Linked DNA regions of Rhodospirillum rubrum ATCC 11170. The protein of the gene in region 2 interacts with the protein of the main gene of each other region in a pairwise test. Links are inferred from orthologs where the notes say so. Each region holds a gene or a part of one and is shown on either strand. Other genes may lie near its edges. The genes, in order: ftsH and hflK.

What was found.
Region 1: the proteins of hflK (region 2) and ftsH interact in binary tests that used the Escherichia coli proteins (3 or more experiments, as listed by UniProt). The link is inferred for Rhodospirillum rubrum ATCC 11170 from one-to-one orthologs.

What each region holds. Positions count from the first base shown.
Region 1 is NC_007643.1:1,278,260-1,293,577, reverse strand. Bases 3,378-6,354 are described here. They hold ftsH (ATP-dependent zinc metalloprotease FtsH), read right to left. Parts: upstream 5,839-6,354; coding sequence 3,916-5,838; downstream 3,378-3,915. Other genes in these bases: tilS (tRNA lysidine(34) synthetase TilS), read right to left, coding at 5,978-6,354; folP (dihydropteroate synthase), read right to left, coding at 3,378-3,911. Outside these bases: RRU_RS05745 (DUF4139 domain-containing protein), read left to right, coding at 1-1,156; glmM (phosphoglucosamine mutase), read right to left, coding at 1,210-2,568; more of folP, read right to left, coding at 2,721-3,377; more of tilS, read right to left, coding at 6,355-7,366; tol-pal system protein YbgF, read right to left, coding at 7,380-8,219; peptidoglycan-associated lipoprotein Pal, read right to left, coding at 8,637-9,122; Tol-Pal system beta propeller repeat protein TolB, read right to left, coding at 9,275-10,606; RRU_RS05705 (cell envelope integrity protein TolA), read right to left, coding at 10,952-11,977; protein TolR, read right to left, coding at 11,994-12,494; protein TolQ, read right to left, coding at 12,522-13,433; RRU_RS05690 (tol-pal system-associated acyl-CoA thioesterase), read right to left, coding at 13,471-13,920; Holliday junction branch migration DNA helicase RuvB, read right to left, coding at 13,917-14,969; Holliday junction branch migration protein RuvA, read right to left, coding at 14,973-15,318. UniProt on the Escherichia coli protein: Acts as a processive, ATP-dependent zinc metallopeptidase for both cytoplasmic and membrane proteins. Plays a role in the quality control of integral membrane proteins.
Region 2 is NC_007643.1:2,550,795-2,566,120, forward strand. The notes cover bases 6,369-9,353. They hold hflK (FtsH protease activity modulator HflK), read right to left. Parts: upstream 8,481-9,353; coding sequence 7,257-8,480; downstream 6,369-7,256. Other genes in these bases: hflC (protease modulator HflC), read right to left, coding at 6,379-7,260; RRU_RS11415 (Mrp/NBP35 family ATP-binding protein), read left to right, coding at 8,679-9,353. Outside these bases: RRU_RS11375 ((2Fe-2S)-binding protein), read right to left, coding at 1-191; ribB (3,4-dihydroxy-2-butanone-4-phosphate synthase), read left to right, coding at 683-1,327; tsaA (tRNA (N6-threonylcarbamoyladenosine(37)-N6)-methyltransferase TrmO), read right to left, coding at 1,489-1,980; RRU_RS11390 (hypothetical protein), read right to left, coding at 2,077-3,783; RRU_RS11395 (DNA polymerase III subunit chi), read right to left, coding at 3,915-4,397; RRU_RS11400 (DegQ family serine endoprotease), read right to left, coding at 4,499-6,025; more of RRU_RS11415, read left to right, coding at 9,354-9,827; RRU_RS11425 (SspB family protein), read left to right, coding at 10,389-10,922; RRU_RS11430 (fumarate hydratase), read left to right, coding at 11,174-12,790; RRU_RS11435 (TfoX/Sxy family protein), read left to right, coding at 12,865-13,230; RRU_RS11440 (ribbon-helix-helix domain-containing protein), read left to right, coding at 13,403-13,663; RRU_RS11445 (AsmA family protein), read right to left, coding at 13,850-15,326.

The DNA.
Region 1 (15,318 bases), 1.3 Mb from region 2 along the record:
TAGCGGCGCCCAGCCCCAGGCCGACGCGGCGGCGGGGATGATGCGCAGCTTCGCCAAAAGCGCAACGCCGATGGCGATGGCCGCCGCCCCCGCCGCGCCCGACGAGGCGATGGCTGAATCCGGCCAATTGGCCTCCCCGGGCCTGGGTGGCGGACAGGCCGCCGCCCTGCCGTTGCCCAGCGAAGGCACGGCCCAGGTGCTGTTCACCCTGCCCCAGCCGGTCACCCTGGCCAATGGTCAGACGCTGATGGTACCGATTACCGAATCGGCGATCCCCTTGCGGCGGATCGCCCATTACCGCCCGGGCGAAAGCGGCCGCCATCCCTTGGCCGCCGTCGATCTTACCAACGCCACCGGCACCGCCCTGCCGCCGGGCGCGGTCAGCCTGACCCAGGCGACGAGCGGTGGTCTGGCCTATCTGGGCGATGCCCGCCTGGGCCCGGTCGCCAAGGGCGATCACCGCATTCTGGCCTTCGCCGTCGATCAGGATATCACGGTTGGCGAGGAGACCGGCGAGGACCGCACGGTGTCCGGGCTGACGGCTTCGGCGGGGGTTCTGACCCTGCGTCAGGTGGCGCGCAGCCAGACCACCTATACCCTGACCAATAACGCCGGCGTCGAGCGTCGTCTGGTGATCGACCACCCCCGGCGCCCGGGCTGGATCCTGACCCCGCCCCAGGGTACCGATACGGTCGAGGAAATCGGCGATGCCCACCGCCTGTCCGTCACCCTGGAGGCCGGACAAACCCGTGCGCTGACCATCGTTCTCGAACGGCCGATCGAAGAACGGCTGTCCGCCGGCGCCCTGACCGCGCCGCTGCTCGCCGGCCTCAGCGCGACGGGCAAACTTTCGGGCCCCGAGAAGCTGACGGTCGAACGCTTGGCCACCTTGTCGGCCCGGGCCTCGCAGATCGACGACCGCCTCGGCGCCATCCACACCGAAAGCGCCCAGGTGGTCGAGGATCAGGGGCGGCTGCGCGAAAACATCAAGGCGGTGCCGGCCGACAGCGACCTGCATCAGCGCTTTATGGAGCGTCTGGGCCAGCTTGAAGATCGCCTGGGCAGCCTTGAGCAGCAGGGCAAGGAGATGGAGGCCGAGGCCCGCAAGGCCCGCGCCGATCTCGACGCCTATATCGCCGGCCTCACCCTGCCTTAAGCGCACCCCCTGGAGGGAGGCGGTACACCCCGCATCCCTCCAGGGCGCCTTGCTTACTGGCTGGCGGTTTCGATCACGGCGCAGATATCGCCGACCACCTGGGCGACCAGGGCCTCGTCCTCGCCCTCGGCCATCACCCGGATCAGCGGTTCGGTGCCCGATTTGCGGATGAGCAGGCGACCGCCGCCGTTAAGGCGACCCTCGCCGGCGCTCACCGCGCGGGCCACCTGCGGATCGGCCAGGATGGCGCGGGGATCGTGACCGGCCACCCGCACATTGCGCAAAAGCTGGGGCAGCGGCGTGAACACGTCGAGCACCTCGCTGGCCGGGCGGTCCTCGGCGACCAGGGCCGAAAGCACCTGCAAGGCGGCCATCAGGCCATCACCGGTGGTGCCGAAATCGCTCATCACGATATGGCCCGATTGCTCGCCGCCCAGGTTATAGCCCTCCGCCCGCATGTGTTCGACCACATAGCGATCACCAACGGGCGTGCGCGCCAAAGCCAGCCCCTCGTCCTTCAGGAAGCGTTCCAGACCGAGGTTCGACATCACCGTCGCCACGACGCCACCGCCCTGAAGGGTGCCCGCCCGCTTCCAATTGCGCCCGATCAGCGCCAACAACTGGTCGCCATCGACCAGGGCGCCCTTTTCGTCGCACAGCACCACCCGGTCGGCATCACCATCAAGCGCCACGCCCAGGTCGGCGCCTTCGCGGACCACGGTCTCGCACATCACCCGGCTATGAAGCGAGCCGCAGTCCTTATTGATATTGGTGCCATCGGGGGTAACGCCGATCGGCACGATGGTGGCGCCCAGTTCCCACAGCACCTTGGGGGCCACCCGATAGGCGGCGCCATGGGCGCAATCGACGACGATGCGCAGGCCCTCAAGCCGGCGACCGCGCGGAAAGGTGCTTTTGACGAATTCGACATAGCGGCCGTTGCAGTCATCCAGGCGCCGCGCCTTGCCCAGGGCCGTCGGCCCCGCCCGATGGCCTTCCAAACCGTTGTCGAGCAAGGCTTCGATCGTGGCTTCCTGATCGTCGGACAGCTTGTAGCCATCGGGACCGAACAGCTTGATGCCATTATCTTGAAACGGGTTATGGCTGGCGGTGATCATCACCCCGAGATCGGCGCGCAACGACCGCGTGAGCATCGCCACCGCCGGGGTCGGCAAGGGACCAAGCAGCACCACGTCCATGCCGACGCTGATGAACCCGGCGGCCAGGGCCGGTTCCAGCATATAGCCCGACAGCCGGGTATCCTTGCCGATCACCACGGTGTGGCGATGATCGCCGTTGCGCAGCAGGTGACCGGCCGCCATGCCGATGCGCAGCGCCGTATCGGCGGTCATCGGCTCCCTATTGGCGGTTCCCCGCACCCCATCGGTTCCGAACAGCGTCCGCTTGGCCATTGTCTGGCTACTCCTGACTGAGGGGCGAACCCGGGGGTCCGCTTTCGTGGTCGTCTTTGGTCTTCGCCCCCCTTGGTCACCGCCCATCGGGTCAAAGGGAGCCTAATACCGCTGAGAGCGGCGTGCGTTAAATTTGGGTCACGCAAGCCGCTCTAGGCGCTCTCGATCGCCGCGGCGACGCGCAGCGCCTGAACGGTTTCGCCCACGTCGTGAACGCGGACGATATCGGCGCCGCGGCGGGCGGCGGCCAGGGCGGCGGCCAACGATCCGGGCAGGCGGGCCTTGGGCGTCCCGACATCGGCGACGCGGCCGATGAAGCTTTTGCGGCTGGCGCCGATCAAAACGCCAACCCCCAGGCCGTGCAACAAGGTCGTGGCTTCCAGCACTTCCAGATTATGATCGACGGTCTTGCCAAAGCCGATCCCCGGATCGACGCACAGATCACCGTCGTCCATCCCGGCGGCCCGGCAGCACGCCAGCCGTTCGGCCAGCCAGTCGACCACGTCCAGCGGGGCGCTGGCATAGGATGGATCGCTTTGCATGGTGCGCGGCTCGCCGCGGATATGCATCAAAATCACCGGAGCGCGCGCGCGCGCCACCACGCCCAGCGCCCGCTCATCGCCGGTCAGGGCGGTGACGTCATTGACGATGCGCGCCCCGGCGGCCAGCGCCGCCTCCATGGTCGAAGCGTTGCGGGTATCGACCGAGACCACCGCGCCGCGTTCGGCGAAGGCGCGGATCACCGGAACCACCCGGGCGATCTCGTCTTGGGGATCGACGGGAGCGGCGCCGGGGCGGGTGCTTTCGCCGCCGACATCAAGGATGGCCGCCCCCGCCGCCAGCATCGCCTGCCCCCCGGCCAAAGCGGCGTCGAAGCCGACATGGTCGCCGCCATCGGAAAAGCTGTCGGGGGTGACGTTCAGAATGCCCATGACCAGGGCGTTCCCCCGGCCCAAGGGCAGGCCGGCGAAGGGCGGACGCGGGGCGGACAGGCGGGCCAATACCGCTTCGACCTCGGCGGCGATGCCGGCGCCCTCGCTTGCCGCCCATTGGCGCAGGGCCGCCGGGCTGACCAGACAGCGCAAGATCACGTCCCCGGCCGCGCCGCGCAACAGGGCGGCGATCAGACAAAAAGCGTGGTCGGCGCGCCCGGCCAAGGGCAGGGCCAAGCCTTCGACCACGGCTTGGGCGGCGGCTTGGCCATCAAGCAGGCCGACGGGCTGGAGGTAAAGCCGCCCGGCCGGCGACGCCCCCTCCGCATGGAAGAAGCCCCGCGGTAAAGCGGGGCTTCCGATGGTCGGGACCGGGGAATCAGACCCCGGTCCGCTGGTGTGGTCAAGCATCACGTCAGGCACCCGGCTGGGGTTCCGGATCGCCGCCGACACCGCCCGCCGCCGGCCCGCTGGTGGGAACCGAGGCCCGACGGCCCGAGCGGTCCCGGGGCGGCGCGGGCTGTTCGGCGCGGTTGAGATCCTCGCCGCGCAGCAGCTTATTGACCTCATCGCCCGACAGCGTCTCGTATTCCAGCAAGCCGCGGGTGATGATTTCCAGCTCGTCCTTGTACTTGCCCAGGATTTCGCGGGCCCGGGCCTCGCCCTGCTCGACGAAGCGGCGAACCTCCTCGTCGATCATGCGGGCGGTCTCGTCGGACAGGTTCTTGTGCTGGGTCACCGAATGGCCAAGGAAAACCTCTTCCTGGTTATCGGTATAGCGCAAGGGCCCCAGCTTTTCCGAGAAGCCGAACTCGGTGACCATCCGGCGGGCGAGATCGGTCGCCTGCATGATGTCGTTGGAGGCGCCGGTGGTGACGTTCTCGGTGCCATAGATCATTTCCTCGGCGACGCGGCCGCCGAAGGCCATGGCGATGCGGGCCTTCAGTTCCTTCAGCGAATAGCCGTAGCGATCGCGTTCGGGCAGGGACATGGTCACGCCCAGGGCGCGGCCACGCGGGATGATCGTCACCTTGTGCAGCGGATCGTGGCCTTCCTGGTGGATGGCGATCAGGGCATGGCCGGCCTCGTGATAGGCGGTCTTTTCCTTCTCGTCCTCGGTCATCACCATCGAGCGGCGCTCGGCGCCCATCAGCACCTTGTCCTTGGCCTCCTCGAACTCGGCCATGGTCACCACGCGCTTGCCCTTGCGGGCGGCGAGCAGGGCGGCTTCGTTGACAAGGTTGGACAGATCGGCGCCCGAGAATCCGGGGGTGCCACGGGCGATGACCTTGGCGTCGACATCCGGGCCGAGCGGCGTCTTGCGCATATGGACCTTCAGGATCTTCTCGCGCCCCATGATATCGGGGTTGGAGACGGTAACCTGACGGTCGAAGCGGCCCGGACGCAGCAAGGCCGGATCCAACACGTCGGGGCGGTTGGTGGCGGCGATCAGGATCACCCCCTCGTTCGCCTCGAAGCCGTCCATCTCGACCAGCAGCTGGTTCAGGGTCTGCTCGCGTTCGTCGTTGCCGCCGCCAAGACCGGCGCCGCGATGGCGACCGACGGCGTCGATTTCGTCGATGAAGATCAGGCAAGGCGCGTTCTTCTTGCCCTGCTCGAACATGTCGCGGACACGGCTGGCGCCGACACCGACGAACATTTCAACGAAATCCGAGCCCGAGATGGTGAAGAACGGCACATTGGCTTCGCCGGCGATGGCGCGGGCCAGCAGCGTCTTACCCGTACCCGGGGGGCCGACAAGCAGCACGCCCTTGGGAATCTTGCCGCCCAGGCGCTGGAACTTCTGCGGATCGCGCAGGAATTCCACCACTTCTTCCAGTTCCTGCTTGGCCTCGTCGATGCCCGCCACGTCGTCGAAGGTGACGCGGCCGGTCTTCTCGGTCAGCAGCTTGGCCCGCGATTTGCCAAAGCCCATGGCCTTGCCGCCGCCGGACTGCATCTGGCGCATGAAGAAGATCCACACGCCGATCAGCAGCAGGAACGGGAACCAGGAAATCAGGATGCTCCAGAAGGTCGGAACATTGTCCTCGGCCGGCACGGCCGAGATCTGCACGCCGCTGTCGCGCAGATGGCTGACCATGTCCGCGTCGCGGGGAGCATAGGTGGTGAAGGCGCGGCCATCGGTGGTGTGGCCGCTGATCGAATCGCCCTTGATGACGACGTCACGAACTTCCCGGGCATCGACGCTCGACAGGAAATCCGAATAGGGAACCGTGGTCTGCGGTCCACGCGGCGCCGACGTCTGGAACAGATTGAACAGCACCACCAGAAGTACGGCGATGATGATCCACAGGAGCAGGTTTCTGCTGAGGTTCAAGTCCTTCACCCTTTCGAGCCGCGAAGCGCCTTGGCGGCGCTGCGCCGATGATCAGCCGTAGGTCCAACAAGACCCCGTGGCGGCTAATGTAAGGGTGGGTCAACCATCCCTCAAGCCGCCATTTTCCAGGGGACCCCTCTTACAAGCCGCCGCCGGCACCGACCCGCAGGCCGAGGGGAACGAGCGGTAGAAAGGGATGATAGGTGATATCGACGCTAAAGGGCATTTCGCCCCGAAAAGCCGACCCCGGATTGTAACCATACCCCCAAAGGCCTAGAGACGGAACCGCGAAAACGTCCGCCCTCTCCTCCGCCGACTCGCCATAAAAAATCGGCAGGGCCGGCAGGGCGATAGGTGGCGGCAGGCCTTGGCGGTCCCCGGCCAGGGCCGGCGCCAGCTTCTGCCAGCCCGCTGCCCCCAGGGCCGAGACCGCCAGCCCTCCCCGTCCGGCCCGGCAAAGCCAGCGGCCATCCCACAGCAGGCTTTCGCCCGGCGGCACCGCCCAGCGGCGGCGATCGAGCCCCCGGCATTCGCGACACAGCACCAGGGCGCCGCGCGGTTTGCTTTGCCACAAACAGCCCGCCAGCGCGTGGACCTGACCGGGAGCGGGCGGGGTCGCCAGCAAGGCGGCGATCGGCCGGGGATCGGCGGCGCGTTCGCTGCCGGCGATGGCGCCGGCGGCCCAGGCGAGGGCGCGGGCGGCGGCCCAGGGATCGCTTGCCGCCAGGGCGTCGCGGTCGAGAACCAGCCAGCCCTCGCCACACGCGCGGGTGGCGCCGGCGAGCAGCGCCGACAGGTGGCGGGCCCAAAAGGCGCGATCATCGCCCAGCCGCGCCGCGCTCGCCGCCAGGGCCTTGGCGCTCAACCCCGCTTGGTCAAGCGGAGCGGCGGCGGCGCGCAAACGGGCGCGGTCGTAATGGGGGTCGTGGTTGCTGGGGTCTTCGGCCCAAACCAGCCCGATCCGGCGGGCGCTGGCTTCGATCGCCGCGCGCGGCACCTCTAGAAACGGGCGCAGGATCCGCGCCTCGCCCCGCGACGACAGGGCGGCCATCGCCGCCAATCCGTCGGCGCCGCTGCCGCGCCCCAGGCGCTGGAGCACGGTTTCGGCCTGATCATCGCGGTGATGGGCCAGAAGAAGATGCAGAACCCCGGCGCCGGCGCACCAGCCCAGCAAGCCGTCAAGCCGGGCGCGGCGGGCGGCTTCCTGAACCCCCGAGGAGGGAGGGGGCCCGGCCCAGCGCAGCACCACCGCCTCGGCGCCCAGGCTGCGCGCCGTCGTTTCGACCAGCCGCGCCTCGCCGGCCGAGGCGGCGCGTAACCCGTGGTCGAAGCAAACCGCCGTACAGCGCCCTCCCCGCTCGGCCGCCCAGCGGGCGGCGAAGGCGAGAAGGGTCAGGCTGTCAACGCCGCCCGAAACCCCGACGGCGATCGCCGGCTCGGGCTCGAAGGGACCAAGGGCGGCCATGCGGGCGGCGAAAGCCTCGGCGTCGATGACCCCGTTCGCGTCGACCAGCCCACGGGGCGCCATGGCCTCGGCCCGCTTAGCAGCCGAGCTTGGACATGCCTTCCTTGGCCCGGCGCTTGATGGCGTCGGCGGCCTTGGGGTATTGCGACTCGAGGCGGCCGAACGCCGCGCAGGCTTCCTTGGACTTGCCGAGATTGGCCATGGCCAGTCCCAGCTTCAGCAGATTATCGGGGCCCTTGCTGCTGTCAGGGTGGCTTTGATAGCCGCCCATGAAGGCGACGGCGGCCTGTTCGTAATCGCCGCGCACATAATAGGTCTCGCCCAGCCAATATTGGGCGTTGCCGGCGAGGCTGCCCTTGGGATGCTGGTCGAGAAAGGCCTTGAAGGCCTGTTCGGCCGCCGGGTAATCGGCGTTGCGCAGCAGCGAAAAGGCGTAATTGTACTGATCGTTCTCCGATCCGGCGGGCAAGGCGCCGGCGGCGGCCGGACGCGCGGCGCTCGCCGCGCCCTGGGCCGGGGCGGTCTTGCCGGGGAAGCCCAAAACCCCTTCGGCCGGGGCCGGAGTGCCCTGCTTGCCGGCGCCGGCCGAGGCCGTCGGCCGGGCGCTCGAGGGCACCGAATTGGCCGGCGCGGCCGCCGCCGGCCCGGCCGATTCCAAGGCGTTCAGGCGGAAATCGATATCGCTCTGGGCGTTCTCGAGCTTGGTCTGAAGCTGGCGGTTCTCATAGAGCGACTGCTCGACCTTGCCCGTCAGATCCTGAACCAGACGTTCAAGTTCCGAGATGCGGTACTGCATGCGGCCCACCATGTCATTGGCGGAATTGGCCTGCTGGGCCTGAACCGGACCGCACAGCAACAGGCCGCCCAGGGTCAGGGCCAGAGCCAGGGCGGGACTACGTAGGGCAAGGGATGACATGCCACCTCCTCAATTCTTCCAGGTCCGCCACGCGACGGGCACGCGCGGAACAATGACCAAAACCAGGGCCTTGAGCCGAAGGGACCCGAGCCCCCTTCATGGCTGCGGGGCTTAAAGCGAATCCTAAGCAATCCGCTCCGCGTCGCTGGGGATTTGCTCTAGATCTATGCGCGGACCAAGGTTCACCCGCACAGATCTAGAACAACACCCCAGCACAAATAAGGCGCTCGGCAGGCGAGCTCAACCAGACAGGCGAAAGGCGTCGCTTCCGGCCATCACGCCCCTTTTGACGGTGACAGCGGAAGACGACGCCTCCCTTGATGCCTTTGAAGGCCTCCGGTTTCCCGGAGTCCCCCCTGACCGGATCAGGGCCGGCGGCTGGCCTTATGAGGGGCCGGCCGCCCGCCGATCAACCAATCACTGCGGAACCGACACGCCGCGACGGTTGCGAGCATAGCAGCTCTCGGCGGTCTCGGTGCAAACCGGGCGTTCCTTGCCGTAGGAGACGACACGCAGACGGTTGGCGCTGACACCCTGGCTGATCAGGAACTCGCGCACGGAATTGGCGCGACGCTCGCCGAGGGCCAAGTTGTACTCGCGGGTGCCGCGCTCGTCGGCATGACCTTCGACGGTCAACGAGAAGTTGCCGTACTGGTTCAGCCACTGGGCCTGACGCTGCAGGGTGGCGCGGGCGTCGGGGGCCAGGTTGTACTGGTCGTAGCCGAAGAACACGCGGTCACCGACGACCTGCTGGAACTCGGCGACGGAACCGGCGGTCGGGCCGGAGGTGGAGGACGACGCGCCACCGGCACCGGCGCCACCGGCGCCCGTGTCAGGGGTAGACGAACAGGCGGCGAGCAGCATGGTAGCGGCCACGGCACCAAGGAAACCGAACTTCATCATTCAAATCACTCCCAAGCTAAGGGCATCCGGCGGGATCGATGCATCCGGCCGGCATGGGTTCATACCGTAAAGACACACCGGACCTGCAGTTTATATTCTGAGGACCGTTTGTGAGGGATATCGCACGGGAAGACAAGGCCCCTTCCTTTACGTCATGGCAGAAGGGGCGACCATGCTGGGTCAGAGGCCTCCGTCGGCGTGGAAATCTGGCGCTCATTATAACCGGTTACGTCGATGCTGTGTAGCGTCGTTCTGCCATTGGGGTCTTGACGAAAGAACATCAACACCCTGCCGTTGGGTGCCCAGGTCGGACCTTCAACCAGAAATCCCTCGGTCAGGATCTTTTCGCCGCTTCCATCGGGCCGCATGGCCCCAATAAAGAACCTTCCGCCCTTCAGCTTGGTAAAGGCAATGAGGTCACCGCGTGGCGACCATACCGGCGTTGCATAGCGGCCATCGCCGAAACTGATCCTTTGCACCCCCGATCCGTCGGCATTCATCACATAGATCTGCTGGGCGCCGCCGCGATCGGAGTTGAAAGTGATCTGCCGGCCATCGGGCGCATAGGACGGCGAGGTATCGATCGACGGATGGTTGGTCAGCCGGCTCGAGCGCCGGGTGCGCAGATCCATCTCGTAGATTTCGGTATTGCCGTCGAGGGCCATCGACATGATGACCTTATTGCCATCGGGCGAGAAGCGCGGGGCGAAGGTCATGCCGGGGAAATCGCCCAGCAATTCGCGGCGGCCGGTCTCGATGTTGAACAGATAGACCCGGGGGACGCTGTTGTAATAGCTGAGGTAGGTGATTTCCTGGGCGGTCGGGCTGAAGCGCGGGGTCAGCACCATGGACTCGCCATTGGTCAGATTGCGCTGATTGGCGCCGTCCTGATCCATGATCGCCAGCTTCTTGACCCGGTTGGTCTTGGGGCCGGTCTCGGCGACATAGACGACGCGGGTATCGAAATAGCCCTCTTCCCCGGTGATCGCCTTGTAGATCTCGTCGGCGATGATATGGGACACCCGGCGCCAGTTATCGCCCTGGGTCAAGAAGGCGCGGCCGACGACCTGCTGGCCGCTGAACACGTCCCACAAGCGGAAGGCCACGCGCAGACGGCCATCGCCCTGGGGCTGAACCTCGCCCTGAACCAGGGCCTGGGCGTTGATCGCCCGCCAGTCGGCGAACTGGGGCTGCACCGCCAGATTGGGCAGGGATTGGATATAGGCGGCCGGATCGAGCACCCGGAACAATCCCGATCCCTGCAGATCATTGGACACCACGCCCACCACATCGCGCCCCATGGCGCTGGACTGGGCGTCCGTCCCACCGAAAACCGGAATGGCGATGGGCATCGGTTCGCGCACGCCGCGCGTGATGTCGATCACCAGTTCGGCCCTGGCCTGTGGAATGGCCGCGACCATAACCGCCAATGCCATCATGGCGCCCAGAGTCGAGCGCCATTTGCCTTTCGCCAATCGCGTCATAGGAGGAAACCCCTCGCCTTTTTCTGCCGTGAATTCCGTCATGAACGCGCGCCAGGGGAGCGCGCGCCCTCGTTTCTCTCTCGCGTCGACCGGTCCATAACCGCACCGGCAAAGCGGCCCCGGGCGGGGCCGCCTGGAAACACCCGAGAGAGGTCCCGGGTTCCGTCCGCTCGCCCCCGATCCGACGGTTACGCCCCGATAGAGCCGTTTTTGCGGCGCGGCGGCCGATCCCCAAGCCGATCGCTTAGAAGATAGGCCGATGGCCCCGCAGGTCAACGAGGCCATGGTCACCCAAAATCATGGCATCGCCAAGGCCCCCGCGCCGGTCGGCGCGGGAGACCGGCCTCAATTGAAGTTGATGCCGGTCGGAGCGAAGCGCAGCGTGAAGCCGTCGGCGAACATATCGAACTTGTCGCGCGGCACCGGCAACGGGCTGGCGCGCATCACCGCCCGCTCGGCGCTATCGGCCAGGGCCTTATAGACCGCGTCGCCGGCGAAGGCCGGATCGCGCAAGGCCTTGGCCCGGGCGACCGAACCATCGGGATTGATGCTGACTTGGACATCGACGCTCATGCCCTCGACCCCGCGTCCCCCCTGGTTATAGTTCCAGCGCTGCTCGACGTGATAGCGGATCGAGTCGATCTCGCTCATCGTCAGCGTGTTGGAAATCCGCCCGCCCTGATTGGTCGGCCGCGCCGCCTGGGGCTGGGGAGTCGCCTCCTCCTCGGTCGACGCCGCGTCGGCCTGTTTGCCCTTGCCCGGCTTCTCGACCTTCTTTTCAAGCTGATTGACCGCCGAAAGCAACGAGTCGAAGTCGTCCTTCTTCTTCTCGGGCTTCTTCTCGGCCTTCTTTTCCACCGGTTTGGTCTCGGCCTTCTTCTCGGCCGGCTTGGGCTCGACCTTGGGAGGAACGACCTTGGGGGGAACGGGCTTGGGCGGCTCGGGCTTAGGCGGCTCGGGCTTGGGCTTGGGCTGTTCCTTGATCGGTTCGGGAGTCGGCTCGGGTTCGGGCGGCGGCGGAACCTCCTCGGGCTCGGGCTCGGGGGGCGGCGGCGGCTCGGGTTCGGGCGGCGGCACCACCGGCTTGGGCTCGGGCTTGGGTTCGGGTTTGGGCTCGACGGGCTTTTCCACGGCCTTGGCCGCCGCCGGCGGCGGCGGAGCGGCCTTGGGCTTGGGCACCGGCTTGGCCTTTTCGGCGGGCTGATCGGGCAACGAGGTGGTTTCGTCGCTGACTTCGACCAACTCGACGATGGTCACCTGCTCGGTCGGCGTGACGTCCTTACGAATATGGGGCACCCCAACCAGCAGCAGCAGCACCACCAGCAGATGGAAGCCGAGCGAATAGAGGAAACCGCGTTTTATCGGGGGCAAGGCCGGCTGTCCCGTGCTAATTCTTGGGCTTGGCGGCCGGCGCCTTGGCCGCCGGAGCGGTGGCGGCCGGCTTGGCCTGAGCCGCTCCCGGGGCGCCCGGTTGGGTTACCAGGGCGACCTTGGTGTAACCGGCGGAGCGCAGGATGCCCATCACCTCCATCACCCGGCCATAGTTGATCCCGGCGTCGCCGCGCACATAGATGCGGGCTTCGGGATTGACCCCGGTGATCGCCTGCATCCGCGCCATCAGTTCGCTTTCGTCGGTCACCTTGTCTTGAACATACAAGGTGCCATCGGCGCCGACCGAAACGGTCAGCGACTGATTGTCCTGGTCAAGCGAGGGCGCGCTGGTGCGCGGCAGGTCGACCTTGACCCCGGTGGTGAGCAAAGGCGCCGTCACCATGAAGATAATCAGCAAGACCAGCATCACGTCGACCATCGGGGTGACGTTGATGTCGCTCATCTGGTGACTGCGCTTGCGGCGACCGCCGCGTCGGGGTTGGACCGAGGCACCCATCTCATCGTTCTCCTGATCGGCGCCCGATTACTCGCGCTCGTCGAGCTGACGGCCGAGGATCGCCCCGAATTCCCCGGAGAACGCCTCCAGGCGGCCGGCATAGCGGTCGATATCGGCGGAAAGCTTGTTATAGGCGATCACCGCCGGGATGGCGGCGACCAGTCCCAAAGCCGTGGCGAACAGCGCCTCGGCGATACCGGGGGCCACCGTCGCCAGACTGGTGTCATTGGACATACCGATGGCGTGGAAGCTGTTCATGATGCCCCAGACCGTGCCAAACAGCCCGACGAAGGGCGCGACGGCGCCGGTCGAGGCCAGGAAGCCCAGCCGGCGTTCCAGGGTTTCCAGCTCGCGGTTCTGGGTGATGCCCATCACCCGCTCGACGCGCTGGGCCAGCATGGCGCGCGCACCAGCGGCGCCGTTGCGGCGCTGGGCGCTGTGACGCCATTCGCGCATGGCGGCCACGAACACCGCGGTCATCGGATCGCGCGGCCGCTGGCCGATGCGGTCGAACAGGTCTTCAAGCGAGCCGCCCGACCAGAATTTCTCTTCGAACTGCTCGGCTTTCTTGTTGAGATCGCGTAAGCGAACGATCTTTTCGAAAACGATGGTCCACGACCAGATGCTGGCGCCGACCAGGCTCAGCATCACCATCTTGACGATGATATCGGCCTGCCAGAACATCGACCAAGCCGACAGCGACGGCTTCTCGCCCATCGTCGCCCCGGGCGCGGCGGCGCCGACGCCGCTGGCATTGGGCAGAATTTCGCTGGCCACGGGCACAGACGGCGCGGCCGCGGGCAGGGGCGGACTGGACTGGACGTCAAGGCCCCGCTCCAGCATCAGCCCCAAGCGGGAGGCCGTCTGGCCAAGATGATCGAGCCCGGCGATGCCCAAGTGGCTGGCCATCTGGCCGGTCAGCTGGGTTATCGCGTCCATGGAGAGGTAGTCCATAATCAACCCCGTGTCCGTGTGGTCAGTCGCCGTTTCCTGGTACAAGTTTCTCCCGCATGATGGCGGGAATGCGGATGGGAACGCCGGCCTTCAGCGACAGACAGGCCACGCGCACCTTCAAGATCGCCAGAGGATCACCCTCGCGGCGGATAGTCTGGGTGAGATCGAGCACGGCGCCGCCAACGGCATCGAGCGTGGTTTCCACCACCAGGGCGTCGTCCAGCTTGGCCGGACGCTTGTAGTCGATCGACAGCTTCGCCACGGCGAAGCCCACCCCCTCGCCCGCCAGCATCGATCCCTGGTGAATTCCGGCCAGTCGCAGCATCTCGGTGCGCGCCCGCTCGGCGAACTTCAGGTATTCGGCGTGGTAGACGATACCCCCGGCATCGGTGTTTTCCCAATGCACGCGCACGGGCAACAAGTGGCACCCCTGGCGCCAGAGGCCGCTGGTCGGCGTCAAGGACTGGGTCATGGGGCGTCGGACCACAGGTCGGGCTGAACCGGCGGCGTCTCGGCCGGCGGTGTCAGCCCAAGATGGGTCCAGGCGATCGCCGTCAGCATCCGGCCGCGCGGCGTCCGCTTGATGAAGCCCTGCTGGATCAAATAGGGCTCGATCACGTCTTCCACCGTATCGCGTTCCTCGGCCAGGGCGGCGGCCAGGGTATCGACCCCGACCGGCCCGCCGCCATAATGGTCGGCCATGCGCGACAGATAGCGCCGGTCCATGGCATCAAGCCCGCGCCCGTCCACCTCCAGGCGGTTGAGCGCGGCATCGGCGATGAAGGCGTCAACGGGCGAACGCCCGGCGACGGCGGCGAAATCGCGCACCCGGCGCAGCAGCCGACCGGCCACCCGCGGCGTGCCCCGCGATCGTCGCGCCACTTCGCGGGCGCCCTCGTCGGTCAAAGCCATGCCAAGAAGCCGGGAACCCCGGGTCACGATCTGGACCAATTCATCGGTTTCATAGAAGTCGAGTCGCAGCGGAATGCCAAAGCGGTCGCGCAGCGGCGTTGTCAGGAGGCCCGACCGGGTCGTCGCCCCAACCAGGGTGAAGGGCGGCAGGTCGATCCGCACGCTCCGCGCCGCCGGCCCCTCACCGATGATGAGGTCCAACTGGAAGTCCTCCATCGCCGGATACAAAACTTCCTCTATGGCGGGATTAAGGCGGTGGATTTCGTCGATGAACAGCACATCGCGCGGCTCGAGATTGGTCAAGATCGCCGCGAGGTCGCCGGCCTTGACGATCATCGGCCCACTGGTGCCGCGAAACCCCACGCCAAGCTCGCGCGCCACGATCTGGGCGAGCGTGGTTTTCCCCAGGCCCGGCGGACCATGGAACAGCACGTGATCCATCGCCTCGCCGCGCGCCCGGGCGGCCTGAACGAAAACGCCCAGGTTTTCACGGGTCTGGCGCTGACCGACGAAATCGGCCAGCGACTGCGGGCGCAGGGCCGCATCGACCTCGCCCTCGCGGCGGCGCCCCGAGATCAGGCGCTCATCTTCCTCCTCGTGCCCGGCCATGGATTATGCCCCTCCCCGGCCGAGATCGCGCAGGGCCAGACCGATCACCCCTTGCACGGTGGTCGCCCCCAAGCCGGCGGCCCGGCTGGCCGCCCCCACCGCCTCGCTCCGCCCATAGCCAAGATTGACCAGGGCCGAGACCGCGTCGCCAAGGACATCCCCCGTCGGCCCGCCCGGCGGCCCCTCGCCGGCGGCATCGGTGCCGGCGCCGCGCGGCGGCGGGGCCGGCATTCCGCCCAGGGCGACGGCCTTGTCCTTCAACTCGCTGGCGATGCGCGCCGCCAGCTTGGGGCCGACCCCGGGCGCCCGGCCGAGGGCAGCCTTGTCGCCGGCGGCGATCGCCTGGGAA
Region 2 (15,326 bases):
GCGCCGACATCGGCGGATGATGACGAGGTCTCGCGGGTTTCACGGACCAGGGCTCGCATGCAATCGCCGCATTTGCCGCAGACCGGACGGACGCCGCGGCGGGCGAACACCGCGCCGGCGGAGCGGGCCCCGCCCTGCACATCCTCGCGCACGTGACGGTCGGTCAAGGCGTTGCAAATGCAAACATACATGGAGAAGTCTCCCGCCGGTTCCAGATTAAAACCACTCAAAACCTAGCGACTCCATATTTGCAAGTCAATCGCATTATCGTTCTCATTTTTTCGATCAAAGCGCGTCTTCGGCTTGGGCTTGACATCGATCGCGCCCGGGTCGACCCTGCGGTCCGTCGGCCCCTCTAAAAGGTCGGCGCCATAGATGCTTGTTCTCAGGGCAGGGTGAAACTCCCGACCGGCGGTAATCCTTCCCTTTCACGGGGGGGACAGCCCGCGAGCGCCCTTTGCCGGTGGTGAAGGGGTCCAGCAGATCCGGTGCGAAGCCGGAGCCGACGGTATAGTCCGGATGGAAGAGAACGAGGTGACATCCCCCTCCCCCGCCCGCGGCGTTCCCGCTTGGTCGGGGGATGGCGCTTTGCTCACACCCTGGAAGGCGGACTCCTGTCCGCCGCCCGGGGAAGTCCTCTGCCGCCCTGATTCAGGCTCGCCCAGTCTTAAAGGTGAGAACCATGAATCAGATCTTTGCCAATCCCCTCTCTCTTCCCGGCACCGCCCAGGAGCGGGTTTCCCGCGCCGTTGACAGCCTGCGCCAGGGCCAGGGGGTCATCGTCGTTGACGATGAGGACCGCGAAAACGAGGGAGACCTTATTTTCGCCGCCGAAACCCTGACAGCCGAACAGATGAGCCGGATGATCCGCGATGGCTCGGGCATCGTTTGCCTGATCCTGACCGACCCCGACCTTGATCGTCTGGCTTTGCCGCCGATGGTCGCCCACAACACCTCGCGCAACGGCACCGGCTTTACCGTCTCGATCGAGGCGCGCGAGGGCGTGACCACCGGGGTCTCGGCCGCCGATCGGGTCACCACCATCCGCGCCGCCATCGATCCCGCCAGCACCGCCGATGATCTGGCCCGCCCCGGCCACGTCTTCCCCTTGCGCGCCCATGCCGATGGCCTGAGCGCGCGCCGGGGCCATACCGAGGCGACCATCGCCCTGATGAGGTTGGCGGGGCTGCGCCCGGCCGGGGTGCTGTGCGAGGTGATGAACCCCGATGGCACCATGGCCCGCCTGCCGACCCTGATCGGCTATGGCCAAGCCCATGGCCTGCCCATCGTCAGCATCGAGGATCTGGTCGCCGTCGGCGCCCGCTGATCCTTTTGCGGCGGCACCGGGCGGGGCTTGTCGCCAAGCGGCGCCGCCGCCGGTTTTCCTAGAGCGGTGAGCGGGGACTAGATTTCACGCTCACCGCTCTAGGACCTTGATAGTCAAGCAAATCAACGCCGCGCCCTGGTTCAGAGCGCGCGGAATTGGCTTTAGGGGCTGCAAGCGGTGGGATGGCAGTCGGTCGAGACGTAATAGGGTTTGATGTCGATCAGCGGCGTGCCGTTCAGGCAATCGAGCGGGCCGACGGTCAGCACGCCGGCGGCGATATCGACCGACAGCAAGGGCACCGCCGCCAGGGCCACCGGATTGGGGCGCAGGGGCGAGCGCAACGAGAACACGCCGCGCGGCCCTTCCGAATGGCGCGGACACTGCACGATCAGATCGCGCCGCGCCTTGTCCATCCAATACAGCACCACGACATGGCTGTGGCCGGCCAGCCCGGCGAGGCCGGGGGCGAAAGCCGGGTCAAGGGTGATGCGCGCCGGCTCGGTCGAGCGCTCGCGGGCCTCGATCACATTGCGCGGCGCCTCATCGCGCGAGGTCCAGGGCGTTTGGATATGGCCGATAAAGGCGACCGAGGCGTCCTTACGGGTGACGGGATCGAAATCGAGGGCGATTTCGCCCTCGCGTCTGTCGTCCATGGTCTGCTCCATTCGAGGCCGGGGAAAAGCGGGGCGAACCGTTTTAGCAAATCCCGAGCGATCTGAACCAGAGCGCGATGACGATGTGCTTGGCTATCAGATGCGGAAGCCGGCCTCGGCCAGCATGCGATAGAAATCACGCAGACGGGCTTCGCGTTCGCCCGGATCGGAGAAATCCTGGGTGAAATCCTCGACGAAATTCGGCTGCCGCAGGTGATGGAGCACGCGCGAACGGGCGATGGCCAGGGCCTTGCCCTCCAACAGCAGCCCCGAGCCGCAGAATTTCACCAGCCGGACCGCCCTCAGCCGCAAGGAATCGCCCGGGGCGTCAAGCTTTTCGACGACGGCGGCATCGACCAGATAACGGGCCAGCAGATCGTCCAACCGGCCGACCACCCGGGTGCGCAACACCTCGGGCAGGGACGAGGTGCCGAGGGCCCGTTGCAGACCGGTGAGGATCCGCAGCTTTTCGGGCGTCGCCAGATCGGGGGCGACGAAATGATGGATATCGGCGGCCGGCTTGACCACCTCGACCACCTCTTCGGCGACGACGGTCAGCGCATTGGCCCCCTCGGCCGCGCCGGCGACCTCGCAGAGGTACTGCATGCGCCGGGCGTTCTCGCCAAGCAGACGCGACACGCCAAGCACCGACAGCTTCCAGCCGATCAGCCCGCCCTGCTCCAGCCGCAGGCCATAGCGCCGGGTCAGGGCCGCCGCCACCGCCGTGCCGCCGGCCACCCCCTCGGGCTTGACCAGGCGGTCGAGCAAGGCGAGAAAGGCCGCCTCCTCGCGGTCGGGATCGTTGCGGGTCAGCGGCTGGCGCCCCCCCAACTCGCGGGTGACGCGGTCAAGCAACACGGTCAGGCCGTCGGGCAATTTGCCCTCGGCGAACAGCCGGCGCAGGACCTTCGCCGTCTCGGGTTCGCGCGTCGCCGCCGTCCCGGCCTTGCCGTCGATAAAATCGAGAAGGGCGATCAAGGCATTGGCCAGATTGGGCCGAACGCCCAGAATCTCCTGAACGACCTGACTGACCGCCAGGGCATCGGCGATGAAGCCATCGAGGATGCGCAGAACCTCAAGGGTCAGATCTTCCGAGACGCAGCCCAGAAGCACTTCCAGCTTACCGAGGAAACTGCGCTCCTTGCCGGTTTCCCGGGCGATCACATGGCAAAGCAGCGCCACCTGTTCCTCGTGAACGAAGGCGCATTTCGCCACCGTCGCCACCACCTTGTGGAAATCGTCGAGGCTCAGCGGCCAAAGCAGCTTTTCGCCCTCGCTGCGCCGGGCGCGCCGGCCGATTTCGGCGATCCAGTCATAGATCTCGTCGCGCCGGACCTTGGCGTTCAGGCTCGGATCGATCCGGCATTGCATGCCGACGATGCGATCGACGGCCGAGGGCATCAACTGACCGTCGGCCTCCTGGAAGCGGGTAAGCGGGCGCGAACAATGCAGAAGCTCGCTGGGCAGCAGGATTTGCTGTTCCAGATAGCTCTTGAGCAGCCGGCCGATCGTCATCCGGCTTTCCAGAGCATAGACCTCGGCAACCGATGCGCAGCGCGCCCCATCCTCGATCGGGGTAATGCGGACCGGTTTGTCCTTCGGCTGGCTGCGCATTTCCTCGAAGATGATTTTCTCTCGGTGCAGCCCTTCCGGCGTCAGCCGGTCAAGAACCACTCTCACCCCATCGGCCTGCGAGGTCGCATAGATCTTCTTAGCCGCGACGATGGCCTGAGTCTCGAAATCATAAAGGTCGCGGGTTAGCCAGCGCTTATCCCGATGGGTCTGGACTTCGTACTTCGGCACGCCCTTATCCCCTGCTTGGCCGGGCTCCTTCCGGCTTTATCACGCTTTCCATAAGCCGGATGGAGAAGCGCGAAACTGAAAAAAGATATAGGCGGTCCGCCCTTTCGTACAATCGCTCCGGCCTTTGGTCTTTAGCTTTTAGACGGTCCCGGATCGGCGGCGGCCCGGGCCTTTTCTTCCCAGCCCCCGCGCTCATCCTGCTGCCAGTAGTGCAATTCGTGGCCGTTTTCGCGCATCGCCTTCCAGTGGCCGCGCGCCCGCGCCACCGCCGAGTCGTCGCCGCCGTCAAACAGCAGCAAAATCCGGGCGAAGCGGGCGGGATCGCTAGGCCAGACCCCGTCGGTCAGAACCAGAACCTCGGCGCCATTGGGATTTTCCTCGTCGATGGTCAGCCAGACCGGCTGGTCGGCCCCGTCGCCGTCGCGGGCCGTCCCATGGGGAAGCCATGATCCGGCGTCGAAGGTCCACAGCAGGCTGTTCAGGCCATCGACCCGTTCTGGCGAACCGGCCATGACCACCGCGCGCTGGTCCCCCTTGCGCACTCGCGCCAACAGCCGGGGCAAGGCGTCTTCCAGGGTCGATCGTTGTAAATGATAGAAATCAAAGCGGCTCATCGCCGCAGTTTATCCCAGGCGATCGCCCGAACGGGAACAAAAAAGCGCCGGCTCCCTGGTGGGGGAACCGGCGCCCGTTCTCCGGGAAAGGCGGCGAAAGACTACTTCTTGTCGGCCATTTTGACCGGAATGAAGGTCCGGGTTCCGCGCAGCTCGACCAGCAGAAGAACGGTCTTGCGTCCCTCGTCCTTGGCCTTGGCCACCGCCTTGACCACGTCTTCGGGCGAGGCGACCTCGGTCTGGTTGATCTTGACGATCAGCGTCCCGGGCTCCAGACCCTTTTCCTGGGCGTCGCTTTCATTGGTGACATCGGTCACCACCACGCCTTCCGAGGCGGCATCGAAGCCGAACTGGCTGCGCAGGCGGTCATCGAGCTTGGTCACCGTCAGGCCGATGGTGGCGACGGCGGTGCCGCCCTGGGAATCGGTGACGCCGCTGGTTTCGGGTTCGTTCAGCAACCCCTCGTCCTCGGCCACCTCCAGTTCACCGACCTTCATCTTCAGGTCCTGGCGCTTGCCCTCGCGCCAGACACCGATGGCGGCGTCCTTGCCGATTTCGGTTTCGGCGACGATCCGCGGCAGGGTCCGCATATCGGGGACCGGACGGCCATCGAACGACACGATGACATCGCCGACCTTGAGACCGGCGGCGGCCGCAGGCCCACCGGGGGTAACGGCGGCGATCAGGGCGCCGGCGGATTTTTCAAGACCCAGGCCCTCGGCGATCTCGTCGGTCACCGACTGGATGCGCACGCCAATCCAGCCGCGACGGGTACGGCCGAACTTCTTGATATCGTCGATCACCTGATGGGCAAGGTTGGAGGGCACCGAGAAACCGATGCCGATCGACCCGCCCGAGGGGCTGAAGATCGCCGTATTGATGCCGATCACCTCGCCATGCATGTTGAACAGCGGCCCACCGGAATTGCCCTTATTGATCGCCGCATCGGTCTGGATGAAGCTGTCATAGGGTCCGGCGTTGATATCGCGGGTCTTGGCGCTGATGATGCCGGCGGTCACCGTGCCGCCGAGGCCGAAGGGATTGCCGATCGCCATCACCCAATCACCCACCCGGGCGGCTTCCGAATTGCCCCAGGGCACGGCGGTCAGCGGCTTGTCGGTCTTGATGCGCAGCAGGGCGACGTCGGTCTTTTCGTCCTTGCCGACCAGCTCGGCCTTGATCGCCGTATCGTCATGCAAGATCACCGTGATCTCGTCGGCATCCTGGATGACGTGGTTGTTGGTGACGATATAGCCCGCGGCGTCGACGATGAAGCCCGAGCCCAGCGAGGTCGCCCGGCGCGGGGTCTTGGGCTGGACGCCGCCGCCCGGCCCGCCATGGCGTTCGAAGAAATCCTTGAAGAACTCCTCGAAGGGCGACCCCGGCGGGAACTGGGGCATTTCCGGACCACGATCGGCATCGATGGTCTGGGTGGTGGAGATGTTGACCACCGCGGGCAACAAACCCTCGGCGAGATCGGCGAAGCTTTCGGGGATCTCGCGGGCCTGGGCGGAGAACGGCGCGATGGCCAGGGAGAAGGCGACCAGGGCCGGCGCCAGGGCGCGGCGCAGGCGGCCCGCGGACCCGGCTCCGTTGGAAGCGGTGCGATCAAGCACGGATTGAAACACGGGTTGAACTCCTTCTTGACCCATGGAGCCTTTCGGCGCGGCCGCCATCACCCTAAAGCGGCGGCGGCGCTCGGACAGCTATCGAGAACGGGGTTCCCGGATTGACGGACCCGGGGGAAATCTGGGCAGGGCACGGGCGGCGATCAACCGGTGACGGGCACCTCCCCTCGTCTTTGTACGCAGGCGAGGCTGAGCGCCAAAGGTGGCGGAAATTCGCAAGCCAAAGTGTCGAAAGGGACAATTTCATGGCTTGGCGATACCGGTCTTTTTCCGGCCGAAGACGCCAACGGCGGCCCGAACCCTGGTTCGAACCGCCGTCGTCTGATCGTTTCGCGTGCAGCCCGTCAGGCCGGTCAGCGCGGCGCCGGGGCCGTTCCGCCCTGGGTGCCGAAGTAGCGGAAGAAATCGCTGTCGGGCGACAACACCATGGTGGTGCTGCTATCGGATAGCGCCTTGCGATAGGCTTCCATCGACCGGTAGAACGAGAAGAACTGCGGATCGGCGCCAAAGGACTCGGCGTAGATCTTCACCGCCATGCCGTCGCCCTCGCCGCGCAACACCTGCGAGCGGTTCTGGGCCTCGGCCACCAGCACGGTCTTTTCGCGATCGGCCCGGGCCCGGATCTGCTGGGCCAGTTCCTGACCCTGGGCGCGGAATTCGCGGGCTTCGCGTTCGCGCTCCGAGCGCATGCGATCAAAGATCGACTGGCTGGTTTCCTCGGGCAAATCGGCCCGACGGATGCGCACGTCGGTCACGGCGATGCCCAGGTTCTTGGCCTCATGATCCACCGCATTGCGGATATCGACCATGATCTGGGTCCGCTCCTTGGACAGCAGCGTGGCCAGGGTGGTGTTGCCCAGAACCCGGCGCAGCGCCGAGATGACGATATCAGACAGCCGCGAGGCGGCCTGGGCCTCGTTGTTGACCGCCTGATAGAAGCGCAAGGGATCGGCGATGCGATAGCGCATGAAGGTATCGGCGACCAAACGCTTCTGATCGGCGAGGATCAGCTGTTCGGCCGGCGGATCAAGGGCCAGCACGCGCTTGTCGTAAAGCACCGTGTTCTGAATGAACGGCACTTTGAACTTCAGGCCAGGGTCCTGAACGGTGCGAACATACTCACCGAACTGGAAGACCAGCGCCTGCTGGGTCTGGTTGACGATGAAAAGCGACGAATAGAGTCCGATCACCGCGAGGACGGCGACGACGCCAAGAGCCACCAGGGACTTTCTCATCGGCCGCCTCCCTGCGCGGCGGGAAGCCCCGGAATCGGCTGGGACATCGGCCGCAGGGGCGCCCCGGACAGGCCCGAGGGGGCGATCGCGGCGGCGCCACCCTGGCGGGCGCGCACTTCAGGCAAGGGCAGGTAGGGCACGACACCCTGACCGTTCTTGTCGATGATCACCTTGTTCACGTTGCGCAGAACCTCCTCCATGGTTTCCAGGTAGATGCGCTGGGTGGTGACGTCGCGGTTGAGGCGATAGCCTTCGAGCACGGAATTAAAGCGGGCCACGTCGCCCTGGGCTCGGTTGACGATCTCCTCGCGATAGGCTTCCGCCTGCTGGAGCAACTGCTCGGCCTGGCCGCGAGCCTCGGGGATCACCGAGTTGCGATAGGCTTCGGCCTCGTTGCGCAGGCGTTCGCGATCGGCGCGCGAGCGCTGGACATCGTTGAAGGCATCGACGACCTGGGCCGGCGGATCGACTTTCAGCAACTGGACGCGGCGGATGGTGATGCCGGCGTTGTATTCGTCCATCATCGCCTGCAGCAGTTCCTTGGTCCGGTCCTCGATCTGCTGACGACCTTCGGTCAAAGCCACCTGGATCGGCGTCTGGCCGATCACCTCGCGCATGGCGCTTTCGGCGGCGCGGTTGACCGTGCCTTCGGGGTCGCGAAGATTGAACAGGAAGGCGCCGGCGTCCTTGATCACCCAGATGACCGAGAAATCGATATCGATGATGTTCTCGTCACCGGTCAGCATCAGGCTTTCCTCCAGCACGTCGCGGGAGGGGGTCCGGCCCCGGGCGTTCTCACCGATGCCGCGGAAGCCAAGCTCGATGCGGTTTTCAACCGTCACCTTGGGAAGGATCACCGCCTCGATGGGATAAGGCAGATGGTAATGCAACCCGGGCGGGGTGGTGTGGGTGAATTCGCCAAAGCGCATGACCACGCCCTGCTCGTCGGTGCCCACCCGGTAGAACCCGGTCAGCAACCAGACGGCCAAGGCCAGGATCGCGACTAGGCCGATCCCCTTGTTGCCCAAATTGCCGCCGGGCACCATCTTGCGAAAGCGCTCTTGGCTCCGCCGCAGCATTTCTTCCAGATCGGGGGGTTGGCCGCCCGAACCGCCGCCAAAGCCCCGGCCGTTGCCGCCGCGCCCGCCACTACCCCAGGGTCCGCCGCCGCCGCCCCCGCCGCCGCCCCAGGGGCCGCCTCCCTGCTGGTTCCATCCCATTGAACGAAGTCCCTTTCGCGTTTAAAGCTTCGAAACACCATACCGCCGCCGTCGACAATGACCACACCGGATCCAGAGTTATAGGGCAGCCGACGCATTGGGGCAAAGGTCGCGACCCAAGCCCCTGTCGTTCCCCCTGCACTCCACGCCCGACGGCGGCGTCTTCCATATCGGTCCAACGCGAAGGGGTTTCAACAAATGGCAAGCGTAACCCGGGACGATGTTCTTGGCGCCCTCACGCGGATCGTTCCGCCCGGGGCCGACCACGACGTGGTTTCCCTGGGCTGGATCGACGGCGTCGCCATCCAGCCCGGCGGTCTGGTCAGCGTCTCGCTGGCCGTGCCCGCCGCCCTTGGCCCCTCGCTCGAACCGCTTTCGCGCCAGGCCGAAGATGCGCTACGCGCCCTGGCCGGCGTGACCCGGGCCACCGTCATCTTGACCGCCCAGCGTCCGCCCCAGGCGGAGAACGCCCAACAACGTCCGCCCCAGGCGGAGAAAAAGCCGCAGCCGGGCGCCGGGGGCCATGGCCACGCCACGTCGCAGGCCCGCATCGAGTTGCCCGGGGTGCGCCACATCATCGCCGTGGCCTCGGGCAAGGGCGGGGTGGGAAAATCCACGACCGCGGTCAATCTGGCCCTGGGGCTGACGGCGCTTGGCCTGAAAGTGGCGCTGTTTGACGCCGACATCTATGGCCCGTCGATCCCGCGCATGTTGGGCGTCGCCTCGGTCAAGCCGGTGGCCAACGGCAAAAAGGTGATGCCGGTGACCAATCATGGGCTGTCGATGATGTCGATCGGCTTCATGATCGCCGAAGACGATCCGATCATCTGGCGCGGACCGATGGTGATGGGGGCGCTTGAACAGTTGCTGCGCGATGTCGACTGGGGCACGCAGGACGTGATGGTGGTCGATATGCCACCGGGCACCGGCGATACCCAACTCACCATGTGCCAGCGCGTCGCCTTATCGGGGGCGGTGATCGTCTCCACCCCCCAAGATATCGCCCTGCTTGATGCGAAGCGCGGTCTGGCGATGTTCCGCCGGGTCGATGTGCCGGTGCTCGGGCTGATCGAGAACATGAGCTATCACCTGTGCACGAACTGCGGCCACCGCGAGGATGTCTTCAGCCACGGCGGGGCGCGGCGCACGGCCCAAGAGCTTGGCGTACCGTTCCTGGGCGAACTACCGCTCGACATCCGCATCCGCAGCGGCTCCGACGAGGGTATGCCGATCACGCTTTCCGACCCCGAGGGTGATCACGCCCTCGCCTATAAGGCCATCGCCCGGGCGGTCTGGACCAGCCTGGAAAGCGCCGCGCCGGCCGCGCCAAACGTCGGGTCTCAATGACCCCCGAATCACCAGGGCGGGCGTTTCCGATTTCGGGGGCTTTGCATCGGCGACGATCCCCCCTATATTGGGGGTGCCGGCTTGTCCGGCTATGACGCTAAACCCTTTATGGAATAAGCGTTGTGGACCCGGGGGCGGTACCCGGCGCCTCCACCATTCGCCCAAGTCTCCGGCCTCAGCGCCGGAGACCGGGTTCCTGGGGGCGAAATAGGATCGACACGCGTGGTAAAGATAAAGGTTGTGTTCGGCATGGTATCCACCGTTATCGGGCCAACTCTGACAAGTGCCAACGACAACGTTGAACTTGCCGCTGCGGCCTAAACACCCGTAAGCGCGGTTCGGGGGGGCACCGGGCAACAGAAGCCCCCCCACTTCCCTACAAGGCGGCCCGACAGGCCGCCTTTTGTTTGAACGGCGCCGCCTCGCCCGGCTTGACAGGCGAGCTATGCGCGAAACATCTGGAAATATGCGTGCTCGGGCGTTGTCAATGGCGCCGGAGGGTTTATGCTAGACATACGACTGCGAATTGGCCCGCAGACAGCACGGATTCAGGGAACGCACGTGGACGAACGAATCGAACATTTCGCCTATGATCGTATGGTGGAGCAGGCCTTGCGCGGCGTTCTGCGCGAGGCGCTCAAGGTTACCGAGCGCCAAGGTCTGCCCGGAGCCCACCATTTCTACATAACCTTCCATACCAGTCATCCGGGTGTCGTGCTCTCGCCGCGGCTGAGAAGTCAGCATCCCGATGCCATGACCATCGTCTTGCAAAACCAGTTCTGGGATCTGGCGGTCGACGACGATCTGTTTTCCGTCAGCTTGTCCTTTGGCGGAATTCGTGAACTGCTGACCATTCCCTTCGAGGCCGTCACCGCCTTCGCCGATCCCCATGCCACCTTCGGCCTGCAGTTCCAGGGGGCCCTGGAGCAAGACGACGACGAGGAAGACGACGAAGAGGACGAGGACGAGGACGACGACGGCATCGAGACCGACGGGCCCGGGCGCGCCGCCCCGCCCATCGACGATCAAGATGATGTCCGCGACGGCGCCAAGGACAACGTCGTCACCCTTGACACCTTTCGCAAGAAGCCCTGACAGCCCCAGGCGATCGGGAGTCCGACCCGCCCTGTCGGCTCCCCCTCCCGCGAGTGTGACGCCCCCTTCGCCGGCCGGGCGGGGGCGCCCCATCAAGATGACCGGCGACCACCACGCCCATGAATAAGGGGTGGGGCATGGCGAACGTCCCGCCCCACCCACCAAGGCCCATCCAAGGCCCATGACCATAAGCCCCCCTCGCCCGGGGGACGGCTGTTGAAATGACCGATGTATCGGGGGATACCAGGATCATGATCGATCGCGCTTTCGCGGACGTCTTTCCCTTGGCGGAGGATAAAACCCTCTACCGCGCTCTCGAAGGGACGGAGGGGTTGGTTTCGGTGGAGCGGTTCCGCGGCGAGGAGATGCTGGTCGTCGCCCCCGAGGCCCTGACCCGTCTGGCGCAAGAGGCCTTCCGCGACATCGCCCATCTGCTGCGCCCGGCCCATCTTTCCCAGCTGCGCGCCATCATGGACGATCCCGAGGCTTCGGCCAACGACCGCTTCGTCGCCCTGGAACTGCTGAAAAACGCCAATATCTCGGCCGGCATGGTCTTGCCGATGTGCCAGGACACCGGCACGGCGATCATTCAGGGCAAGAAGGGCCAGCGGGTGTTTTCGGGCGACGACGACGCCCTCGCCCTGTCGGAAGGCGTGGCCCGGACCTATCAGACCCTGAACCTGCGCTATTCGCAGATGGCGGCGCTGTCGGTTTTCGACGAGGTCAATACCGGCAACAACCTGCCCGCCCAGATCGACCTCTACGCCACGCCGGGCGACGCCTATAAATTCCTCTTCATGGCCAAAGGCGGCGGCTCGGCCAATAAGGTCTTCCTTTACCAGCAGACCAAGGCCCTGCTCAATCCCGAGAGCCTCGCCCGCTTCCTTGACGCCCAGGTGCGCACGCTGGGCACCGCCGCCTGCCCGCCCTATCACCTGTCGATCGCCATCGGCGGCACCAGCGCCGAGGCCTGCCTGAAGGCGGTGAAACTGGCCAGCGCCAAGTATCTCGATGGCCTGCCGACCACCGGGGGCAAGGATGGCCACGCCTTCCGCGATCTGGCGCTCGAGGCCGAGGTTCTGGCGATGACCCGGGCCATGGGCATCGGCGCCCAGTTCGGCGGCAAGTATTTCTGCCACGACGTGCGCGTTGTCCGCCTGCCCCGCCACGGCGCGAGCTGCCCGGTGGGCATCGGCGTCTCCTGCTCGGCCGACCGCCAGATGCTGGGCAAGATCACCGCCGAAGGGCTGTTCCTCGAACAGCTTGAAACCAATCCCGCCCATTACCTGCCCGACGTGCGCACCGAGAAGCTGTCGGCCGAGGTGGTCAAGATCGACCTGTCGCGGCCGATGGCGGAAATCCGCGCGACGCTCAGCGGCTATCCGATCAAGACCCGGGTCTCGCTGTCGGGGCCGATGATCGTCGCCCGCGACATCGCCCACGCCAAGCTCAAGGAACGGCTGGATCGCGGCGAGGGCCTGCCCGAGTACTTCAAGAACGGCGCGGTCTATTACGCCGGCCCGGCCAAGACCCCGGCCAATTACGCCTCGGGCTCCTTTGGCCCGACCACCGCCGGCCGCATGGACGCCTATGTCGATCTATTCCAAGAGAACGGCGGCTCGATGGTGATGATCGCCAAGGGCAACCGTTCCAAGGCGGTGACCGAGGCCTGCAAGAAGCACGGCGGGTTCTATCTGGGCTCGATCGGCGGCGCCGCCGCCCAACTGGCCCTCAACAGCATCCGCAAGGTCGAGGTTCTGGAATACCCGGAACTGGGCATGGAAGCCATCTGGCGCATCGAGGTCGAGGATTTTCCGGCCTTCATCATCGTCGATGACAAGGGCAACGACTTCTTCCAGCAGCTTTGAGACTGCGATTGCGCGTCTCCTCCCCCGGTTCGAGAGGGAGGAGGCGGTGGAGCGAAGCGGGAGCCGGACCAAGCATGGATGACAAAGAACGCGGCCGCTATGTGCGGGCCCTGCTGCCGGTGATGCGGGCGGCCCTGGGACAGGTGGAATCGCGCGATATGACCGATGCCACCGGTCTTTATCTCGATGGGGTTCTGTTCGCCCTGGTCTCGGGCGGGCGTCTGCATTTCCGCACCGACCCGATCAACCGCGAGGATTACGATCGCTGGGAGGCGACCAGCGGGCGCGAGTCGGAGTTCTTTTCCGGCGGCCTGCCGGCGGGCGGACAGAAGTTCCGCGTCGTCCCGCCCTTCGTTCTCGATGACGGGGATACCCTGGCCCAATGGGGACGCGCCGCCTGGGAAGCGGCCAAACGCGCCCGCGTCCCGGCCCATCGCTGACCCCCTTCTCCGCTCCTGCGCCATCAGCGCGCCCTGCAACCTTTCGGGTGCTCATCCGTTCTTGGAAGACGGAAAGCACCCCATGCGGACACTTGATCTGCTTCGGTGTCGGACAGACAGGGGTCCCCCGGCATGCCCAGGGACATGCAGAGATCACGGAGAAACAAAGACAATGGACCAGGTCGCTTTCGATCCAACTGTGCGCAAACGGTCGGTCACCATCGCCGGACACCGCACCAGCGTCTCGCTGGAGGAGCCCTTTTGGGACGCCCTCAAGGATCTCGCCAAGGCCCGTGGACAATCGGTCAATGACATGGTGACCGAAATCGACGCCGGCCGCAGCGGGAATCTCTCCAGCGCCATCCGCATCAAGGTGCTTGAAGCCTATCGGGAGGCGCCATCCTATAAGGAAAGCCGGCGCCGCGTTGGCTGACGGACCCGGGCCGATAACGCTCGCGCCCGGGCTCACGTCGTCCCTGTCGGCTTGAGCACGCGCTTTGCCCCCGCCCTCGGCGATCAAAGAAAATCCCCAGCGATCTGAACCAGATCGCGAAGACGATTTTCTTGGCTATCAAACCCTTGAAGCGGTGTGCGGGGACCAAGTCCCAGGCACGGCGCTCTACCGCAAGGGCGGGGTGAGCACGCGGACCACCGGTTTGGCCAGGGGGCCGCGAATTCCAAAAGGAATATCGTCGGGAAGGGCGATATCCTTGGCCAAAGCGGCGCGGGCCTCGGGCGACAGCGCCACCCGGCCCTGGGCATCAATGCTATCACGCCCCAGATCCAGACGGCCGCTCAGGCTGGCCGAGAAATCGGCGGCGCGCAGGCTGATCGCCTCGAAGCTGACCACGCCCTTTTCAAGGCTAAAGGGACCATTGAGATCAAGGGCCGCCCCGGGTGTCGGCCCTCCGACCGCGCCTTTCGGTCCGGCGAGATCGCCAAGGCCGCCAAGCAGTCCGGCCAGACGGGCCAGCCCGCGCCCGGGCGCGGACGGGTCGCTCACGTCGATCGCCGTCAACGACAACACCCCTTTGCCCGAGAGCGTCGAGACAAGGTCTTCCTCGCCCCGCGCGGCGAGATCAAGCACCAGCGATCCGCTGCCGCTTCCCCCCGCCATCCCGCGGGCGGCCAGATAGTCGCCGGCCTTGAAGCCGTCCAGGGTCAGCCCCAGGGTATAAGCCGCCATGGGCCCGGGCGTTCTCTGCGCCGTCGCCTTCAGACGGCCACCATAAAGCGTGCCCTCCACCGGGCTCAGGGTAACGACGCCATCGACCAGCTTCGCCCGCAGGGAGGCCTGCTCAAGACGCAGGCCGGCGTAGGTCAGGCTCGTCGCGCGCAGGGCGAGGGCGCCGTCCACATCGGCCAAGGCCTCCTTGTCGGGCGGGCTCGCCACCGCCCCCTCGCTGGTCGCCACCCGCCGCAAGGGCAGCAAAGAGGGCGGCGCGACACTGCCGCCGCCCAGCATCAGGCCGGCCGCCCGAACCGCCCTCGGCCGCTCCAGCGCCGACAGCCGCGAGGCCGGCAACAGCGGATCAAGATCCAAATCCCCGGCCTGAAGATCGGCCTCGACAAAGGGGCGGTCGCCCTTGCGGTTTACGGCGATCGAGCCGCTGAGCGGAACCGCGCCCACCGTCGCCTGGATATCGCTTAACGCCATCGTTGAAAGATCGCCGGCCAATTGGCCCTGCAGCCGCAAGGCCCCGGGCAGGCCCTGGGCCCGATAGCCGGGAAAGACCATGGCAAGGAACGACGCCGCATCGGGATGGGCAAAGCCGATCCCCATGCTCAGCGTCGGAACGCCGGCAAAGGCGCCGACCAGCGTTCCCTCGGTATTGAGCGTGGCGCCATCGCCGGTGGTCGTGGTTCGCAGGGTCAGGGCGTTGGCGGTGCCATTGACGGTTCCGGTCAGCACCAGCTTGTCGATGGACTCGATGGCCAGCGGCAAATCCAGGCGCAGGGCGCGCACGACGCGGGCGGGATCGGGAATTTCGATATCATAGGTCAGATTATCGAAGCCGGGCGCTCCGCCAAAACCGCTCACGGCACCGCCGAGCCCTAAGCGCATGCCGCCCGGTCCGTCGGCGACCGTGGCCTCG